3 linked regions of the Synechococcus sp. PCC 7335 genome follow. The main gene of each other region encodes a partner of the protein of the gene in region 2 in a complex. Links are inferred from orthologs where the notes say so. Each region holds a gene or a part of one and is shown on either strand. Other genes may lie near its edges.

Evidence for each region. Proteins that work in one complex are often made in the same cells at the same time.
Region 1: the proteins of S7335_RS19290 (region 2) and ndhC are in contact, whole or in part, in a cryo-EM structure (PDB 6ZJN), measured with the Thermus thermophilus proteins. The link is inferred for Synechococcus sp. PCC 7335 from one-to-one orthologs. Residues at the interface, in WP_223903221.1 of Thermus thermophilus: Met26, Thr27, Asn29, Gly31, Pro32, His34; in WP_096411116.1 of Thermus thermophilus: Glu45, Ser46, Asn48, Pro50, Ala51, Gly52, Glu53.
Region 3: the proteins of S7335_RS19290 (region 2) and nuoB are in contact, whole or in part, in a cryo-EM structure (PDB 6KHJ), measured with the Thermosynechococcus vestitus proteins. The link is inferred for Synechococcus sp. PCC 7335 from one-to-one orthologs. Residues at the interface, in WP_011057128.1 of Thermosynechococcus vestitus: Pro17, His18, His19, Pro20, Ser21, Met22, Val25, Arg27, Met29, Thr31, Ile38, Asp39, Cys40, Glu41, Pro42, Val43, Ile44, Gly45, Tyr46, Leu47, His48, Arg49, Gly50, Met51, Lys53, Ile54, Asn57, Arg58, Pro65, Tyr66; in WP_011056552.1 of Thermosynechococcus vestitus: Leu46, Met47, Tyr48, Thr50, Ala51, Cys52, Phe54, Ile55, Glu56, Ala58, Ala59, Ile61, Gly62, Ser63, Arg64, Phe65, Asn76, Pro78, Thr89, Thr91, Lys93, Met94, Ala97, Leu101, Met123, Phe124, Ser126, Asp127, Ser128, Tyr129.

What each region holds. Positions count from the first base shown.
Region 1 is NZ_DS989904.1:2,486,513-2,489,329, forward strand. It holds ndhC (photosynthetic/respiratory NAD(P)H-quinone oxidoreductase subunit C), read right to left. Parts: upstream 1,682-2,817; coding sequence 1,319-1,681; downstream 1-1,318. Other genes in the region: S7335_RS10735 (NAD(P)H-quinone oxidoreductase subunit J), read right to left, coding at 31-564; nuoB (NADH-quinone oxidoreductase subunit NuoB), read right to left, coding at 570-1,298; S7335_RS10750 (rubredoxin), read left to right, coding at 1,988-2,428; S7335_RS10755 (photosynthesis system II assembly factor Ycf48), read left to right, coding at 2,621-2,817. UniProt on the Escherichia coli protein: NDH-1 shuttles electrons from NADH, via FMN and iron-sulfur (Fe-S) centers, to quinones in the respiratory chain. The immediate electron acceptor for the enzyme in this species is believed to be ubiquinone.
Region 2 is NZ_DS989904.1:4,610,934-4,616,838, reverse strand. What follows is about bases 2,923-5,905. They hold S7335_RS19290 (NAD(P)H-quinone oxidoreductase subunit H), read right to left. Parts: upstream 5,017-5,905; coding sequence 3,829-5,016; downstream 2,923-3,828. Other genes in these bases: rsmH (16S rRNA (cytosine(1402)-N(4))-methyltransferase RsmH), read left to right, coding at 5,149-5,905; S7335_RS19295 (hypothetical protein), read left to right, coding at 3,289-3,591; S7335_RS19300 (phosphoketolase), read right to left, coding at 2,923-2,975. In the rest of the region: S7335_RS19305 (histidine phosphatase family protein), read right to left, coding at 1-449; more of S7335_RS19300, read right to left, coding at 549-2,922.
Region 3 is NZ_DS989904.1:2,485,947-2,488,847, forward strand. It holds nuoB (NADH-quinone oxidoreductase subunit NuoB), read right to left. Parts: upstream 1,865-2,901; coding sequence 1,136-1,864; downstream 1-1,135. Other genes in the region: S7335_RS10730 (phosphodiester glycosidase family protein), read right to left, coding at 1-391; S7335_RS10735 (NAD(P)H-quinone oxidoreductase subunit J), read right to left, coding at 597-1,130; ndhC (photosynthetic/respiratory NAD(P)H-quinone oxidoreductase subunit C), read right to left, coding at 1,885-2,247; S7335_RS10750 (rubredoxin), read left to right, coding at 2,554-2,901. UniProt on the Escherichia coli protein: NDH-1 shuttles electrons from NADH, via FMN and iron-sulfur (Fe-S) centers, to quinones in the respiratory chain. The immediate electron acceptor for the enzyme in this species is ubiquinone.

The DNA of each region.
Region 1 (2,817 bases), 2.1 Mb from region 2 along the record:
AGCAAGCTTTTCTTGTTCTAACCGAATACTCTAATAAGCATCTTGCAGCTCGTAGAAATCAGGGGAGATATAGTCCTTCCGTAGTGGCCAACCTTCCCAGTCTTCTGGCATCAATAGACGTTTTAGATTCGGATGCCCTTCATAGATGATGCCAAACAGGTCATAGCATTCGCGCTCTTGCCAGTCAGCTGACTTCCAGATCCAGTATACAGATGGAATTCGGGGATCTTCTCTGGGCAGGAAGCACTTAATTCGTACCTCAGCTGGCGCATCCGCATCGTCACTTAGCTTTGTTAGATCATAGACGCTGACTAGGTCTTGCCCTGGACCAGAATCGTATGCACATTGACAGCGCAGATAGTTGAAGCCATAGGCATAGAGCGCAGTCGCAAAGGGTAGCAGAAACTGAGGATCAACCTTAAGAACTTCTATCCCTGCATGATCGCGCTCCATCACCTCATGACCAAAGCCTTGCTCACTCAGCCAGGTAGAGACCTCCCCGGCCTCGACAATAGCAGACTCTTCTGACTCTGTAGCCGCATCTTTCTTCTCTGTATCAGCCATCTACCTCACGCCTTTTCCTGCTTAACGTTTGCACCTTCTAATTCGGCTGCCGATTTCTCAACGGGCATTCCCATCGCTTCCATCAGCTCTTTCGGCGGCGTATCCCGCTTACTAGAAGCCAGATATTCCCCGGTCAAAATAGGTGCAACTACCTTCATTTCGTGAGAGCGAGTATAGAAACGATGTGTCTCTTGGAACTCTGCGCGCTCCTGCATAGACTCGTTCGCGATCTTCTTACGCAGCTTGATTACCGCATCAAAGATTGCCTCTGGTCTAGGCGGACAGCCAGGAATATACACATCAACTGGGATGATCTTGTCTACGCCGCGCAAAGCAGTTGGAGAATCAGCGCTGAACATACCGCCAGTAATCGTACAGGCGCCCATTGCCATCACATAAGCAGGCTTGGGCATCTGTTCGTATAGCCGGACGAGAGCGGGTGCCATCTTCATCGTTACTGTACCTGCCACGATGATCAAATCGGCCTGACGGGGACTAGCCCGAGGGGCTAGACCAAAGCGGTCAAAATCAAACCTGGAGCCCAACAGCGCCGCAAATTCAATGAAACAACAGGCCGTGCCGTACAGCAAGGGAAACAAGCTCGAAAGCCTAGTCCAGTTATAGAGGTCATCGACTGTTGTCAAAATGACGTTCTCGGATAGATCCTGCGTGACACCTGTTTTGGCAGCAGGATTCATAATCCGCTCGCCTGGATCTACCAAGGGATTTTGCATATCTGATCTCATACCTTTTCCTATGACCACTCCAAAGCTCCTTTACGCCATGCGTAGACCAACCCAACCACCAGAATGGCGATAAAGATGAGCGCTTCTACAAACGCTAAAAGTCCTAACGTGTGAAATGCAACCGCCCAGGGATACAAAAAGACCGTCTCTACATCGAAGATCACAAAGACCAATGCAAACATGTAGTAGCGAATGTTGAACTGAATCCATGCGCCACCGATAGGCTCACAGCCTGACTCGTAGGTCGTCCGGCTCGCAGGACCAGCACTTGCCGGGCGCAATAGCTTGGAAGCGCCTAAAGCGACTACTGGTACGAGAGAGCTGATAATTAGAAAGCCTAGAAAGTACTCGTATCCACTTAAAACAAACACAGCGTGCGCCTTGAACCGTTGACAAATATCTTTTTCATTGTAGCGGCCTAAGTCTACCGCAGTGGCTTACTTTGCTACTGTTATCAAAAAATCTGCGCCAAAACAGGATTGACAGAAATCTATGTACATAACGTAGTTACTAAGCGATCACATCAGCGATCGCAACGCTAGTAACACCTGGTGGCCTGCAAAAAAGAGCTCGTTTGCCTCACATCGCCCGCTGAGAGAAAACCACTCTATGCAATAATAGTTTACAAATATTTCATATTTTTTCAGTTCGCTACACCGGGCAAGTGTTTTAATCCCATGACTACTGAGCCGACCGCTAATCCTGACTCGGAATCATCTCCAGTCGAGGAAATAATTCCGTTGGTAAAGCCCGAAGGATCTAAAGAAGAAAAGCCTGAAGGGTCCGAAGAAGGGCCTCCTACTCCTGAGGAGATGGATCGATTTGAGTGTCGCTCTTGTGGCTATACCTACGAACCTACTAAAGGCGATAGCCGCAGCGACACCCCGCGGGGCGTTCCGTTTAGAGAACTGCCCTTGGACTGGCGCTGCAGCGTTTGTGGCTCTAGTAAATCGCAGTTCAGTAACATCGGTCGGGCAGGTACTGCTTCTGGCTTCAAAGAAAACTTGAGCTATGGATTTGGCGTAAACACGCTGACACCTGGACAGAAAAACGTGCTGATATTTGGCGCTTTGGGATTAGCTGTGCTGTTTTTCTTGAGTCTGTATGGATTGCGATAGCGCTCCAGTTAGCTTGTAGAGCAAGTATCTAGGTTCTGTCAGCTAGTGTTCTGTTGCTTATGATAGATAGCGGCTGACTGAGTTGATTGTGTTGATTGTCCGGTGTCCATATATGTTATGTCCATATATTGAGTGTACGACTATGTTCTTTCGGATTGATTTTTTGCTGGAGTTGTCATGCAAACGGTTTTAATGTCCTTTCTTATAACTGCTTCTACGGCTGTGAAAGGAGCTATAAGAAAAGGGACGATGTTAGCTTTAGTTGCGGTGCTAGCGACTAGCTGTAGCAGTGTATTCCTCTCGGGGACAGAGACTAACCCTTGGGATGTCATTGCGCTGCCAACTGAGGCTTCTATCTCCGATGTTGCTTTTGCGAGTGATGGAGAACA
Region 2 (5,905 bases):
GAAACCACTAAGACATTTCCATTTGTGTACTTCTCCTCTATCTCAGCAATGACTAAAGAAGCTCTACTGGCAATTTGAATTGTAGTCTCGCCCTCCGTTGGTGGATTCCATGCAGGTTCTCTTTGCCAGCGTATGTAGTCTTCAGCGTATTGTTTACAAACTTCTGCTTGCGTACTATCTTCCCACTTGCCATAGTTGATCTCTTTAAGACCCTCCCTTAATTTCGGCTCTATCCCTAGGGCGTCACACAGCGGTTTGGCGGTCGCTATCGTGCGCTTCATGGGGCTGCAGAAAATTGCCTCCCAAGGCTGCTGCTTGTATGCATCTGCAAATGCCTGTGCCATCTGCTTTCCAGGCGCTGTTAGCTCCGGGTCTAAGAAGCCGCAGAAACCACCCGTTTGACTATGAGTGGTTTCTCCATGGCGCAGAAAATAGAGATGTAGGCTCATTGAGAAGAAAATCCTGCTACTGGTGAATAGGTCTTTCTCAGCATAGTTAGGTGTTGGCCTCGCTAGATGAGAAATTCCCTAAACAAAGCGGACCTACACCTAATAGGGCCACTTCCAGTTCACCAGCTCTTCTGGGTCTGTACCATGCTCATGCGCGTAGCTTAAACATTCAATGATTTTGTTCTTCATGCGCTCTTTTACATGGCCCGCTGCCGATCCTAGAGACGGTACTCTGTCAATTACATCAATCACGAGGCCAAACCTATCAATTTGGTTATTAATGGCTAGCTCCAAAGGCGTATTAATATTGCCTTCTTCCTTGTAGCCCCGTACATGAATGCGATCTTGATTAGAGCGACGATACACCAGTTTGTGAATCAGCCAGGGATAACCGTGAAAGTTGAAGATGACTGGCTTGTCTGGGGTAAACAGAGAGTCAAAGTCTCTGTTTGATAGCCCATGAGGATGTTCGCCCTCTGACATCAGCTTAAACAAATCAACCACGTTGATAAAACGCACTTTCAAGGAGGGAAACTCTTCTCGTAAGATAGCAGTTGCTGCTAAAGCCTCCTGGGTAGGGATATCGCCACAGCAAGCCATCACTACATCAGGAACATCTGGCTCGGTACCACAGTCATCATTACTAGCCCAGTCCCAGATCCCAATACCTTTGGTACAGTGCCGAATCGCCTCATCCATCGGTAGATACTGTAGATGCTTTTGCTTGTCAGAGATGATGACGTTGATATAGTCAACGCTGCGAAAGCAGTGATCAGCGACTGAAAGTAGGCAGTTCGCATCTGGTGGGAAATAGGCACGAACAACCTCTGGGCTTTTGTTCGTAATGAGATCTACATAGCCTGGATCTTGGTGGCTAAATCCATTGTGGTCTTGCCGCCATACTAGAGAAGAGAGCAAGATATTTAGCGATGAGACCGACTGCCGCCAGGGGACGTGATTTTTGCAGATATCCAACCATTTGGCATGCTGGTTGAACATAGAATCGACTACGTGGGCAAAGGCTTCGTAGGTATGAAAGAGTCCGTGCCGTCCGGTTAGCAGATAGCCTTCTAGCCAGCCTTGTAAGGTGTGTTCGCTCAGCATCTCCATCACCCGGCCATCTCGGGCGAGGTTGCCACCGTCTTCGTCCTCTGGGTATAGCTCTGCCATCCACACTTTCTTAGTGGTATCGTAGACGTCTTGCAATCGATTGGAGGCTGTCTCATCAGGCCCCATTAGCCGGAAGTTGTTAGGATTATCGCGAAAGATATCGCGCATGAGCTGGCCCAACACTTTCGTATTCTCGTATTCCTCTACGCCGTGCCGTTCCATTTGGATGGCATAGTCTTGGAAACGCGGCATCTTTAGCGCTCTGCGGAGCAGGCCACCGTTGGCATGGGGATTTGCGCTCATCCGGCGGCTTCCTTTAGGCGCAAGCTCTTTTAGCTCAGGGACAAGTGTGCCGTTTTCGTCAAAGAGTTCTTCGGGCTTGTAGCTACGCATCCAGGCTTCTAGCCTTCGCAGGTGGTCTTCGTTGCTGTGCATACCGCCCATGGGCACTTGGTGCGATCGCCAGAAATCTTCTACCTTTTTGCCATCGACTTGATCGGGTCCTGTCCATCCTTTGGGCGATCGCAATACAATCATCGGCCAGCGCGGACGCTTGACATTGCCATTAACTCTTGCTTCTCGCTGGACTTCCTTAATCTTGATGATGCACGCTTCCATGGTTTCAGCCATCTTCCTGTGCATCTGGGCTGGGTCGCTGCCTTCTACGAAATAGGGCGTATAGCCATAGCCCCTGAACATATACTCCAGCTCCTCGTGGGAGATTCTAGCGAAGATGGTAGGGTTCGCAATCTTGTACCCGTTCAAATTCAGAACCGGTAGAACAGCGCCGTCACGAGCTGGATTAATGAACTTGTTAGAGTGCCAAGCGGTTGCGAGCGGACCTGTTTCAGATTCCCCATCACCGACCACACAGCAAGTGATTAAATCAGGATTATCTAAAACTGAACCATAGGCGTGAGAGAGGCTATAGCCTAGCTCGCCACCTTCGTGGATTGATCCAGGCGTCTCTGGGGTCACGTGGCTACCAATATCGCCCGGGAAAGAGAACTGCTTAAAGAAGCGCTGCATGCCCTCTTCATCTTCACTTTTATCTGGATAGGTCTCTGAGTAAGTCCCTTCTAGATATACCGGACCTAGTACCCCTGGCGCACCGTGACCTGGCCCGGCGACAAAGATCATATCTAGATCGTACTTCTTAATCAGGCGATTGCAGTGAACATAGGTAAAGCTCAAAGCAGGAGAAGCACCCCAGTGGCCTAATAACCTGTGCTTGACGTGCTTTTTGGTGAGAGATTCCTTAAGTAGTGGATTATCACGCAAATAGATCATGCCAACTGCCAAATAGTGGCAAGCCCGCCAATAAGCATCTATCTTGTTCAGTTCATCTTCGGATGGTGGCGTGATATCTAGTGAAGCAATCGACTCAGAAGATTGAGAGGAGACAATAGCAGTCATGGTGGTTCCTAGCAGTGGCAACTGTGCTTTTGCCCAAAGTTTATAAATGGTGTCTTGTTCTTACTGTGTCTTAAAATACTTCTACTTTCTCTGAGTACTGCTGCCATCTAAAATCTCTCAATGATTTAGATAGAGAATATCTAAGATGAAACCTGAGTATGTCAATAGAAGCTATAAAGCTCGAACAATACAATCCTTTTTGGACAGATATCTGTATAGCTCTGTAATACAATTTGCGCAAGACAAATGCAATTTGTCTTTTTCTATAAAGACAATACGGTTAAGATCTGATTCTTACTAGAGGTAATCTTTTATGTCTGCTAAATCGGAGAAAGCGGCCTATCAAGAAGCCGTTGAAGCTAGGGTTAAGGCATTAGATGCTCAAGTCGAAACGCTAAAAGCTAAAGCAGAGATCGCAAAGGCCGACGCAAAAGTTAAGTATCAAGCGCAGCTCGACGAGTTACAAGTCAAGCAAACTGAGTTGGCCGCTAAGCTAGAGTCTATGAAAGGCTCGGCGGAAAATGCTTGGGAAGAAATAAAGGTAGGCGTAGAGTCGGCCTGGAGTGAGCTTCAGATTGCATTTGATAAGGCGAAAGCAAAATTTGATGATGTGTAGTTGATAGCTGTATATAGAGATGACATAGAAAATAAGGAGATGACGCAAATTTGAAGTGTCATCTCCTTTTTCTTTACTTTATTTTCAGATGTTCTATAGCTTTCGCCACTTAGCTCTACACATTTTCTAGGGCTAAGACCCTTAATGCATGAAGAGCTAAGTGGTCAGCAACAGCCGTAGGCTTTGCCTTCTCGCAGAGTATGCATCCGGCCATTGCTATGTGTAGGATTTGTCTGTCTATCTATCTACGGAACCCATGATGATATCAATGCTGCCTAGGATTGGCATGATATCTGCTAACTTCACCCCTTTGAGTAAGTTAGGCAGAATTTGCAGGTTGTTGAAGTCCGCAGCGCGAATCTTCCATCTCCACGGGAAGACATTGTTTTCACCGATGATGTAGACACCGACTTCGCCCTTACCTGTTTCTACTCTGACGTAGTGCTCACCTTCAGGAATCTTGAACGTCGGAGCGATCTTCTTGCCTGCAAACTGGTAGTCAAAGTCGTTCCATTCAGACTTTGGACCGCCTGCCATCCGCTTGGCTTCTAAATTTTCGAATGGACCACCAGGCAAGCCTTTAATGGCCTGACGAATGATTTTTACTGACTCGCGCATCTCGTTGATCCGCACGATGTAGCGAGCAAAGCAATCGCCCTCAGTAGCCCACTGCACATCCCAATCGAGTTCATCGTAGCACTCGTAGTGGTCGACCTTACGCAAATCCCACTTCACTCCGGAGGCTCGCAGCATCGGTCCTGAGCAGCCCCAGTTGATGGCATCCTCTCGTGACATAGTGCCAACGCCTTCTACGCGGCGACGGAAGATAGGGTTGTCGGTGATCAGCTTTTCGTACTCATCAACTTTGGGATCAAAGTAGTCGCAAAAGTCTTCGCACTTTTCTGTCCAGCCGTAGGGCAAGTCAGCCGCGACGCCACCAATGCGAAAGTAGTTGTTGTTGATTAGACGCGCGCCAGAAGCGGCTTCCCATAGATCATAGATTAGCTCGCGTTCACGGAAGATATAGAAGAAGGGCGTTGTGGCGCCGCAATCGGCCATGAAGGGGCCAAGCCAAAGCAGATGGTTAGCAATGCGGTTTAGCTCTAGCATGATCATGCGGATGTAGCTAGCGCGCTTGGGTACTTCGATATCGGCTAGTTTTTCAGGCGCGTTAACGGTGATAGCTTCGTTGAACATGCCTGCTGCATAGTCCCAGCGGCTGACATAGGGGACGAACATGACGTTTGTCCGGTTCTCAGCAATCTTCTCCATACCACGGTGCAAGTAGCCGATCACAGGTTCAACGTCAATAACGTTTTCGCCATCAAGCGTAACGATTAGCCGGAGCACCCCGTGCATAGAGGGATGGTGAGGACCCATGTTGATAACCATGGGTTCGGTCTTGGTTTGCAGTGTCGTAGCCATTGCTTAGCAGGCGTCCTTATGCGTATTTCGTCAGTGGCCTTATTGTCGTACCTTTACTTTAAAGATTCAACGTCCAAAAGCACTAGTCTGCCCTGATTATACAGGCAGTGTCTATTCTACGTGTCACTTGATATGCCTGAAGATGTTACAGCTCAGCCTTTCTTTCATGTTCCTGTCTTGAGCGAGCAGGTGCTAGCAGGTCTGCAGATTGAAGATGGAGGACGATACCTAGACGCTACGGTAGGTGGCGGTGGCCATAGCGAGCTGATCTTGAAGGCCGCACGCAACGTTGAATTAGTTGCGCTTGATCAAGATTTACAGGCGCTATCGGCAGCGAAGAAGCGGCTAGAAGTGTGGCGCGATCGCACAACATTCATTCACACCAACTTCTCACGCTACGAACCGGGGGGTCGCAAGTTCGATGGCATCCTCGCTGATATCGGTGTTAGCTCTACCCAGCTAGATCAGGCCCAGCGAGGGTTTAGCTTTCGACAAGAGGCACCGCTAGATATGCGGATGGATAGTACGCAAGAACTGATGGCTAAAGAGATTGTCAACCACTGGGATGAGAAGGCGATCGCAGACACTATTTACGAATACGGCGAAGAGCGGCTATCTCGGCGAATTGCTCGGCGAATCGTTGAGAAAAGGCCGTTCAGCACGACCACAGAACTAGCCTGGGAAGTTGCTGGTGCATATCCAGCCAAGGCACGCCACGGACGCATTCACCCGGCTACACGGACGTTTCAGGCGTTGCGGATTGCGGTAAATGGTGAGCTAGACGTGCTCAAAACGCTGCTGGCAAAGGCGCCTGACTGGCTAAACCCAGGTGGGCGACTGGCAATTATTAGCTTCCACAGCTTGGAAGATCGAATCGTGAAGTACGCCT
Region 3 (2,901 bases), 2.1 Mb from region 2 along the record:
AGATAAGGTGAGAGGTCGTTTTGCCATTATGAGGATCGAAAAATCCACCGTTGATAATGTAGTCGGCATTTGTTCGCTCGGCAAAGGCTTCTATCGTGGCAAGCTCTTGTGCAACAGCGATCGATAGTTGGACGGTCGGTGGTTGGGTGACTACGTGGGCAATCGCACCTTTGAAATAGCGCTTTTGGTAGCCGTAAGCGCTATCCACGCTATCCGCGCCAAGTCTATCTAGCTTGTTCTTTTTAAGTTCAGATCGACTAAGTTCAGCTGAAGCCGCTTCGTGTTCTTCAACATCAATCCAGGCTGTAGATACTCCCCTAGCTAGTAGCCAAACACTACCTAATCCCAAGATCAGTAGCGCCAACACTAGCCACGAATTACGCGGTGACATTTCTCACTTTCTTACTGTTCTAGCTGCCTTGATAGATGTATCGTAGTCTGCACCTAGCTCACCATCATGAGTCACCACTTTGATTGAAACAAGCTAATAAGTTAGCAGTTAGCTCTCGCAATAGAGCCCCAAAATCCTATAAAAAGGGCCTCTACATAGCGCAGAAGACCCTAGGAGCAAGCTTTTCTTGTTCTAACCGAATACTCTAATAAGCATCTTGCAGCTCGTAGAAATCAGGGGAGATATAGTCCTTCCGTAGTGGCCAACCTTCCCAGTCTTCTGGCATCAATAGACGTTTTAGATTCGGATGCCCTTCATAGATGATGCCAAACAGGTCATAGCATTCGCGCTCTTGCCAGTCAGCTGACTTCCAGATCCAGTATACAGATGGAATTCGGGGATCTTCTCTGGGCAGGAAGCACTTAATTCGTACCTCAGCTGGCGCATCCGCATCGTCACTTAGCTTTGTTAGATCATAGACGCTGACTAGGTCTTGCCCTGGACCAGAATCGTATGCACATTGACAGCGCAGATAGTTGAAGCCATAGGCATAGAGCGCAGTCGCAAAGGGTAGCAGAAACTGAGGATCAACCTTAAGAACTTCTATCCCTGCATGATCGCGCTCCATCACCTCATGACCAAAGCCTTGCTCACTCAGCCAGGTAGAGACCTCCCCGGCCTCGACAATAGCAGACTCTTCTGACTCTGTAGCCGCATCTTTCTTCTCTGTATCAGCCATCTACCTCACGCCTTTTCCTGCTTAACGTTTGCACCTTCTAATTCGGCTGCCGATTTCTCAACGGGCATTCCCATCGCTTCCATCAGCTCTTTCGGCGGCGTATCCCGCTTACTAGAAGCCAGATATTCCCCGGTCAAAATAGGTGCAACTACCTTCATTTCGTGAGAGCGAGTATAGAAACGATGTGTCTCTTGGAACTCTGCGCGCTCCTGCATAGACTCGTTCGCGATCTTCTTACGCAGCTTGATTACCGCATCAAAGATTGCCTCTGGTCTAGGCGGACAGCCAGGAATATACACATCAACTGGGATGATCTTGTCTACGCCGCGCAAAGCAGTTGGAGAATCAGCGCTGAACATACCGCCAGTAATCGTACAGGCGCCCATTGCCATCACATAAGCAGGCTTGGGCATCTGTTCGTATAGCCGGACGAGAGCGGGTGCCATCTTCATCGTTACTGTACCTGCCACGATGATCAAATCGGCCTGACGGGGACTAGCCCGAGGGGCTAGACCAAAGCGGTCAAAATCAAACCTGGAGCCCAACAGCGCCGCAAATTCAATGAAACAACAGGCCGTGCCGTACAGCAAGGGAAACAAGCTCGAAAGCCTAGTCCAGTTATAGAGGTCATCGACTGTTGTCAAAATGACGTTCTCGGATAGATCCTGCGTGACACCTGTTTTGGCAGCAGGATTCATAATCCGCTCGCCTGGATCTACCAAGGGATTTTGCATATCTGATCTCATACCTTTTCCTATGACCACTCCAAAGCTCCTTTACGCCATGCGTAGACCAACCCAACCACCAGAATGGCGATAAAGATGAGCGCTTCTACAAACGCTAAAAGTCCTAACGTGTGAAATGCAACCGCCCAGGGATACAAAAAGACCGTCTCTACATCGAAGATCACAAAGACCAATGCAAACATGTAGTAGCGAATGTTGAACTGAATCCATGCGCCACCGATAGGCTCACAGCCTGACTCGTAGGTCGTCCGGCTCGCAGGACCAGCACTTGCCGGGCGCAATAGCTTGGAAGCGCCTAAAGCGACTACTGGTACGAGAGAGCTGATAATTAGAAAGCCTAGAAAGTACTCGTATCCACTTAAAACAAACACAGCGTGCGCCTTGAACCGTTGACAAATATCTTTTTCATTGTAGCGGCCTAAGTCTACCGCAGTGGCTTACTTTGCTACTGTTATCAAAAAATCTGCGCCAAAACAGGATTGACAGAAATCTATGTACATAACGTAGTTACTAAGCGATCACATCAGCGATCGCAACGCTAGTAACACCTGGTGGCCTGCAAAAAAGAGCTCGTTTGCCTCACATCGCCCGCTGAGAGAAAACCACTCTATGCAATAATAGTTTACAAATATTTCATATTTTTTCAGTTCGCTACACCGGGCAAGTGTTTTAATCCCATGACTACTGAGCCGACCGCTAATCCTGACTCGGAATCATCTCCAGTCGAGGAAATAATTCCGTTGGTAAAGCCCGAAGGATCTAAAGAAGAAAAGCCTGAAGGGTCCGAAGAAGGGCCTCCTACTCCTGAGGAGATGGATCGATTTGAGTGTCGCTCTTGTGGCTATACCTACGAACCTACTAAAGGCGATAGCCGCAGCGACACCCCGCGGGGCGTTCCGTTTAGAGAACTGCCCTTGGACTGGCGCTGCAGCGTTTGTGGCTCTAGTAAATCGCAGTTCAGTAACATCGGTCGGGCAGGTACTGCTTCTGGCTTCAAAGAAAACTTGAGCTATGGATTTGGCGTA